DNA from 2 places in the Micrococcus sp. H39-S4 genome. Region 1 is predicted to be linked to the other one. Evidence: predicted binding sites of a transcription regulator. Region 1 holds the regulator's gene; the other holds the start of a gene.
The links. The regulator LexA, encoded in region 1, represses DNA repair genes until DNA is damaged. The targets are predictions, from matches to a motif close to TCGAACANNTGTTCGA.
Positions count from the first base shown of each region.

Region 2: the regulator LexA is predicted to act here: its motif matches at 1,978-1,993, upstream of O3T09_RS11070 (DUF6504 family protein).

Region 1 is NZ_JAPVLT010000001.1:98,296-101,701, forward strand. Features, by position in the region: gene O3T09_RS00480 (ATP-dependent DNA helicase) at 1-1,076, shown strand, start outside; gene lexA (transcriptional repressor LexA) at 1,120-1,836, opposite strand; gene O3T09_RS00490 (LysM peptidoglycan-binding domain-containing protein) at 2,128-2,502, shown strand; gene O3T09_RS00495 (histidinol-phosphate transaminase) at 2,546-3,406, shown strand, end outside.
Region 2 is NZ_JAPVLT010000014.1:14,125-17,530, reverse strand. Features, by position in the region: gene O3T09_RS11075 (DNA polymerase III subunit alpha) at 1-1,524, opposite strand, end outside; gene O3T09_RS11070 (DUF6504 family protein) at 1,521-1,847, opposite strand; gene O3T09_RS11065 (DUF6318 family protein) at 2,322-3,041, shown strand.

The DNA.
Region 1 (3,406 bases):
CCGGCGTCCTCACCGCCGCGCGTCAGTGCCTGTCCGACCTCGGCCAGGACAAGGACAAGGAGGCCGATGCCGACGGCGGACGGCAGATGGCGCGCTCGCGGATCCTCGAGGTCCTCGAGGTGGTGGAGCGCATGCTCGCGGCCCGGCCCGAGGCCGACTTCCCCGAGGTGCTGTGGGCCACCCGCCCCGGCCACTTCGAGCCCGGCGTGGGCTGGCAGCCGGGGGACGAGACCGACCCGCCCCAGCTCTACGTGGCCCCGCTCTCGGTGGCCGGCAAGCTGCGGGAGGGCCTGTTCGGCAAGGCGACGACGGTGCTCACCTCCGCCACGCTCACCGTGGGCTCGGGGGAGCGCCGGTTCGACTCGGTGGCCGGCGACGTGGGCCTGGCCGGCCCGGACGCCCCGAAGTTCGAGGCCCTCGACGTCGGCAGCCCCTTCGACTACCCGCGTCAGGGGGTGCTCTACGTGGCCCGGCACCTGCCCCGGCCCGGCCGGACGGCCTCGCCCGAGTCCCTGGATGAGCTCGAGGCGCTCCTGAGGGCGTCGCGGGGCGGGGCCCTCGGCCTGTTCTCCTCGCGCCGGGCGGCCGAGGACGCCGCCGCCGAGATGCGCCGTCGGCTCGGGCCGAAGACCACGATCCTGTGCCAGGGGGACGCGACCCTCTCCGCCCTCGTGCGCCAGTTCTCCGAGGAGCCGGACACGTCCCTGTTCGGGACCATGAGCCTGTGGCAGGGCGTGGACGTGCCGGGGAACTCGCTGCGGCTCGTGGTGATCGACCGCATCCCGTTCCCGCGGCCGGACGACCCGCTCTCCCAGGCCCGCACCCGGGACGTCGCCCGGCACGGCGGCAACGGGTTCATGCGGATCTCCGCCACGCATGCGGCCGTGCGCATGGCCCAGGGCGCCGGGCGCCTCGTGCGCTCCGTGACGGACCGCGGCGTGGTGGCCGTGCTGGACCCCCGCCTGGCCACCGAGCGGTACGGCGGCTACATCACGAGCGCCCTGCCGGACTTCTGGCGCACCACGGACCGCGACGTCGTCCGCGGGGTGCTGGCACGGCTCGCCTCGGGCGATTGACCTCGCTCGGCCTCGGGCCGTCGGCCCGGCCGGAGGGAGCGGGTCAGAGCGAACGCAGGACCGTGACGACCCGCCCCATCACGGTGGCGTGATCGCCGAGGATGGGCTCGTAGGCCGTGTTCTGGGGGAGGAGCCAGGTGTGTCCGTCGCGGCGGCGGAAGGTCTTCACGGTGGCCTCGTCGTCGAGGAGGGCCGCGACGATGTCGCCATTCTCCGCCGTGTCCTGCCGGCGCACCACCACCCAGTCGCCGTCGCAGATCGCGGCGTCCACCATCGAGTCGCCCGTGACGCGCAGCATGAACAGCTCGCCCTCGCCCGTGAGGCGTCGCGGGATCGCCATGACGTCCTCGACCTGCTGCTCAGCCAGGACCGGGCCGCCCGCCGCGATGCGGCCGACCCAGGGGACCGGCACGCTGTCCGCCTCGTCTGCGCCGGTGTGCCACGCGGGGATCGCGGAGACCCGCGACGACGGCGCAGCGGTGGGGGAGGCGGCCTCGCCCAGCGGGGTGCCGTCCACGTCGAGCAGCACCTCGAGGGCACGCGGGCGTCCGGGGTCGCGCCGGATGTAGCCGTGCCGCTCGAGACGGCCCAGCTGGTGCGTGACGGAGGAGAGCGAGGCCAGGCCCGCGGCGTCGCCGATCTCGCGCATGGAGGGCGGGTAGCCGTGGTCGGCGATCGCGTCCCGGATGGTCTGCACGATCCGCCGCTGGCGGTCGGTGAGCGGCGCGCGCGCCGCCGGCTGATCGTCGGTGGTGCTCATGGCTGCCGTCCGTTCTCCCGGGGTGATGGTGGCCGGACTCGTGTTCCGGCGTCCGGCTGCCGTCCGGACGCTTACCGTGTCCGCCCCCGCTGGTTGCCTGTGTCTTGGCGGTCCCGGGGCGTTCCGGGGCGTCCGTGCATGGCCTCGAGCCTAGAGGAGAGCCGCCTCTCCTTCAAAGATATGTTCGATCTCGTCGTGGCATGTCTCGAACACCTGTGCTAGAAAGGCATTCGAACGGATTCGAACACATGTTCGATCACCTGGAGGGCATCCGCCCCGGAGGAGGACACCATGACGCTCACCACCGCCCAGTTCGCCGGCTCGCCCGCGACGGCGCGGCCGCGTCCGGCCACCATCCGTCTGACCCGCCGCGGCCGCCTCGTGCTGCGGGGGATCCCCGTGATCGCCGCGGCCGTGGCCGCCACGCTGGCGGCCGCCTTCTTCCTGGGTGTGCTGCTGTCGCCCGCCGCGGTGTCCGCGGACACCGCGGGGCCCGCCACCCAGTCCGTCACGGTCATGCCCGGGGACAGCCTGTGGACCATCGCCACCACGGTGGCTCCGGAGGCGGACGTCTACGAGGTGATCGCCACGATCGACGAGCTCAACGGGCTCGAGGGCCGGGCCCCCGCGCCGGGCGAGGAGCTGTTCGTCCCGGCCACGCGGTGACGCACGGCGGGCCTCGCCCTCCACGCTTCCTAGACTGGCGGCCATGACCGACCTCAGCTCTCTGCCCCTGCGTGAGAACCTCCGCGGCCTGAGCCCCTACGGCGCCCCCCAGCTGGACGTGCCGTACATGCTCAACACCAACGAGAACACGCATCCGGTGCCGGAGGAGGTCGCCACCGCCATCGCCGAGCGGGTCGCGGCCGTCGCCGGGGGGCTGAACCGCTACCCGGACCGCGAGTTCACGGGGCTGCGACGCGCGCTCGCCGGCTACCTCGGCCACGGCCTCACGGCGGACCACGTGTGGGCCGGCAACGGCTCCAACGAGATCCTGCAGCAGATCCTCCAGGCCTTCGGCGGCCCCGGGCGGACACTGCTGAGCTTCCTGCCCTCGTACTCCATGTACCCGCTGCTGGCCGGCGGCACGGACACCGTGTTCGTGGACGGCGGCCGCGCCGAAGACCACACCCTCAGCGCCGAGCACGCGGCGGCCATGGTGCGGGAGCACCGTCCGCACGTCGTCTTCCTGGCCTCGCCCAACAACCCGACGGGCACCGCCCTGGACCTGGCGACCATCGAGGCCGTGTACGCCGCGCAGGCGCAGAACGAGGCCGCCGGCGGGCCCGGCGCCATGGTCGTCGTGGACGAGGCCTACGCGGAGTTCGCCCTCGCCGGCACCCGCTCCGCCCTCACCCTCCTGCCCGGCCGTGAGCGGCTGATCGTCACGCGCACCATGTCCAAGGCGTTCGCCCTGGCCGGCGCGCGCCTGGGCTACCTGGCCGCGGACCCCGCCGTCGCCGACGCCCTGCGCCTGGTGCGCCTGCCGTACCACCTCTCCGCGGTCACGCAGGCCACGGCGGAGGCCGCCCTCGATCACGTGGACGCGCTGCTGCGCACCGTGGAGGAC
Region 2 (3,406 bases), on a different contig from region 1:
CTGCTTGGCGATGGCGTCCACCTCGGGTTCGGGCATGCCGAGGGCGAGGCCGGCGTCGCGGACGGCGCCGCGGGCCCGGTAGGCGTTCTGCATGCTCATGAGGGTGGTGCGCTCGGCGCCGAAGCGTTCGACGACGGCGTGGTAGATCTCGTGGCGGCGGGCGGACTCCACGTCGATGTCGATGTCCGGGAGGGTGGAGCGGTCGGTGGAGAGGAAGCGCTCCATGATCAGGCCGTTGGCCATGGGGTCGACATGGGAGATGCGCAGGGCGTGGTTGACGAGGGAGGAGGCGCCGGAGCCGCGGGCGGCCACGCGGATGCCCATGCCCTCGATGAGGTCGACGACGGCGGCCACGGTGAGGAAGTAGGAGGAGAAGCCGAGTCGGGTGATGATGCCGAGCTCGTGCTCGGCGCGGTCCTGCAGGTCCCGGGCCGCCTGGCTGGTGCCGGGGAGGCCTCCCCCGGTGTGGAGGTGGGGGTAGCGGGCGAGGAGGCCGGTGCGGGTGCGCTCGCGCAGCACGTGCTCCGGGGGGCCGTCGATGCCGATGACGGCGGCCTCCGGGACGCGGGGCACGCCCCAGCCGAGGTCGGTCTCGGGGTCGAGTGCGCAGGCCTCGGCGAGGCGGCGGGTGGCCTCGAGCAGGGGGGCGGGGCGGTCGTCGGCGGCGAAGGCGATCTCGTGGGCGATGCGGTGCATGGCGGCGGTGGACTTGAGCCAGCCCTGCCCGTTGGGCTGCAGGTCGTGGAGGGCGTCGAGGGAGCTGAGGGCACGGACGGCGTCGAGGACGTCCGCGGTGGCGGCACCGTCCGGGGCCGCGTAGCGCACGGCGTTGGTCAGGACGGCGGGGATGCGGGCCTGGCGGGCGGCGCGGAGGGTCTTCACGGCGTGCCCGGTGTCGAGGCGTCGGCCGGGGGCGGAGAGGTGGGTGACGACATCGGCGTGGGGGCTGCCTGCGGGCAGGGCCGCCTTCCAGCGGCGCAGGGCGGTGAGGCCGGCCGCGTACCGGCGGCGGGCCAGGTGGCGGCCGACGTCCGAGTCCGGGCCGAGGAGGACGAACAGCTCGGGGGTGGGCGGGTTGTCCCGGTTGGCGGCGGTGGGGACACGGCCGGCCGCCGCGGCGGCGAGCTCGGCGACGCTGGCCCACGGGCTGCCGCCCGCCGCTCCCCCGGTGGTGCGGGCGTGGGCGGCGGAGACGAGCTCGCACAGGGAGCGGTAGCCGGAGCCATGACAGCCTCCTCGGGCGAGCACGACCACGCGGCCGGCGTCCTCGTCCTCGCTCCACCGGACGGCCAGGTCCACGCCCACGATCGGGGTGATGCCGTGGCGCAGGCAGGCACCCACGTGTTTGGCCATGCCGTAGAGCCCGTCCCGGTCGGTGCAGGCCAGCAGGTCCATGTCCGCGGCCGCGGCGGCGGCCACGAGGTCCTCGGGCCAGCTGACCCCGTAGTGGGCGCTGAACGCGGAGGCGACGTGCAGGTGGGCGAAGGGTGCGGCGGTGCGTCCGGCCGCGGCGGCCCGGCTCATGCCGACCGCCTCAGGTCCTGGGCGTGCTCGTGGACGCGCACGAGCCGCCACCGGCCGGAGTCCAGGTGGTGGGCGACGTCGAGGGTCTGCAGGGGCGCGGCGCCGGCCCGGGCCAGGCGGACCTGCAACCGCCACATCTCGTGGTCGACGAGACCGGCGCCGCGGCCCTTCTCCGCGCGGACCTCCTCCGCCCACCAGCGGCGCCGCTCGAACCAGCGCACGGGGCGCTCTGCGAGGACGTAGTCCCGCCCGTTCCAGCGCAGCCCCTGCGGGGTGCCGTCTGCCCCGCACTCCACCGCCACCGACTGTGTGAGGACTCCCATTCTGCTTCTCTCCCTGTGCACTGCTGACCGGACCGACGACGGGGTGCCGTCGGGCGATGGGAGCGCGGCCCGTCCGGCGGACCGGACGCGGGGAAGAAGTGGGAAGGTGGGGCCGCACACCCGATCGTACTCGAACATGTGTTCGAATGCGATGGGTGCGAACGTAGGGCGCCCGCCGGACACGTTAAGGACGCATCGCCCCAGACGGGCGAGGCCGGGAACGCCCTTTTCGTGAGGCCGGCTGGCCGAGTCCTGGCCGTAGGCCTCAAACCCGACCTTGGGGCGCACACGCACGAGAAAATCGTCTCTTGGGCCGGAAGAAGTGCGCCGGCACGGTCCTGTGGACAATGCGAGCAGGACCACAATCCGTCTGCGTATACTCCGAACCAACCGGGCCTCGCATGCCACGGGCACCGCGTTGCGGGATCAGCGCGGGAGGCGCGGACACACGACGGACGTCCAGTTGGAGGGGAAATGTCTCTCACCGCACCCGGGCGCGCCCTGCGCCGCCACCGATTCGCCCAGGCCGGCACGCTCAGCGTGGCCTTGGCGCTCGCACTGACCGCCTGTGGCGGGCAGTCCGAGCCCGCCGAGTCGTCGACGACGTCACCCTCGTCCGCCAAGCCCGCCGTCGAGACGTCCGCGCCCGCGAGCACGAGTGAGACCGCAGGCGTCAGCTCATCCCCCACGGCCACGGAGAGCGGGTCCGGCGAATACGTGCCCGCGTCTGCCGACGGCCCCGCGCGGAACGTGCCCAAGCCGGAGATGCCCGCCGCCATGAAGGAAGAGACCAAGGAGGGCGCCGAGGCGGCAATTCGCTATTTCTGGGAGGCCATTTACTACACTGACCAGACCGGAGAAACCGCTGATTTTGATTCGACATACAGCGAATACTGCGAGCTTTGCCAAGCCGTATCCGACTCAACTGCCCAGCACTACAAAGAAGGTGGCTGGTCGACGGGAGAGCACACCTCGATCAAATCGTTGACTCTCACCCCGTCAGAGTTTGGCTACACCGCTACTCTTGTTCGTGACGCATCCGCTGTAGAGGTCTTCGACTCACAGGGCGTTAGAGACGACTCTGCCAGTGGGGTGGAAACTCACGACGAGACCTGGCTGGCCGACGTAGTCTACGAACCCTCCAAGGGCCACTGGGTGATCGATGAGATGCAAAATCACCAGGATGCTCAATAATGCCTTCCATCTCGCGTATTTTGATTGCGATAGTAACTGCTTGCATTGCCCTAACGCTGATTCAAGCGCCATCGGCACACGCACAGCGCGCGAAGCCCTGCACCGATGTTCCCATTAGTGGCAAGCGAGAAGACGTCGAATTTAGGATTCGAACGCAGTGCAAGAAACAGTCGCGAACACAGCCCCCTCAGCCGGCCTCCGAACCGGTATCCGAAGTTGCCGCTCCAGGAGCCAGAGAAAAGCCGGCAATCGAGCAGCGCACTGTAGACGCCTGTTTTCCGAATCAAGAGAATAATTCCGATTTTGGGACGTGTCGCGAACAGACCGAGGCCTTTTGCCCAGAAGGGGCATGGGTACGTGAGCAG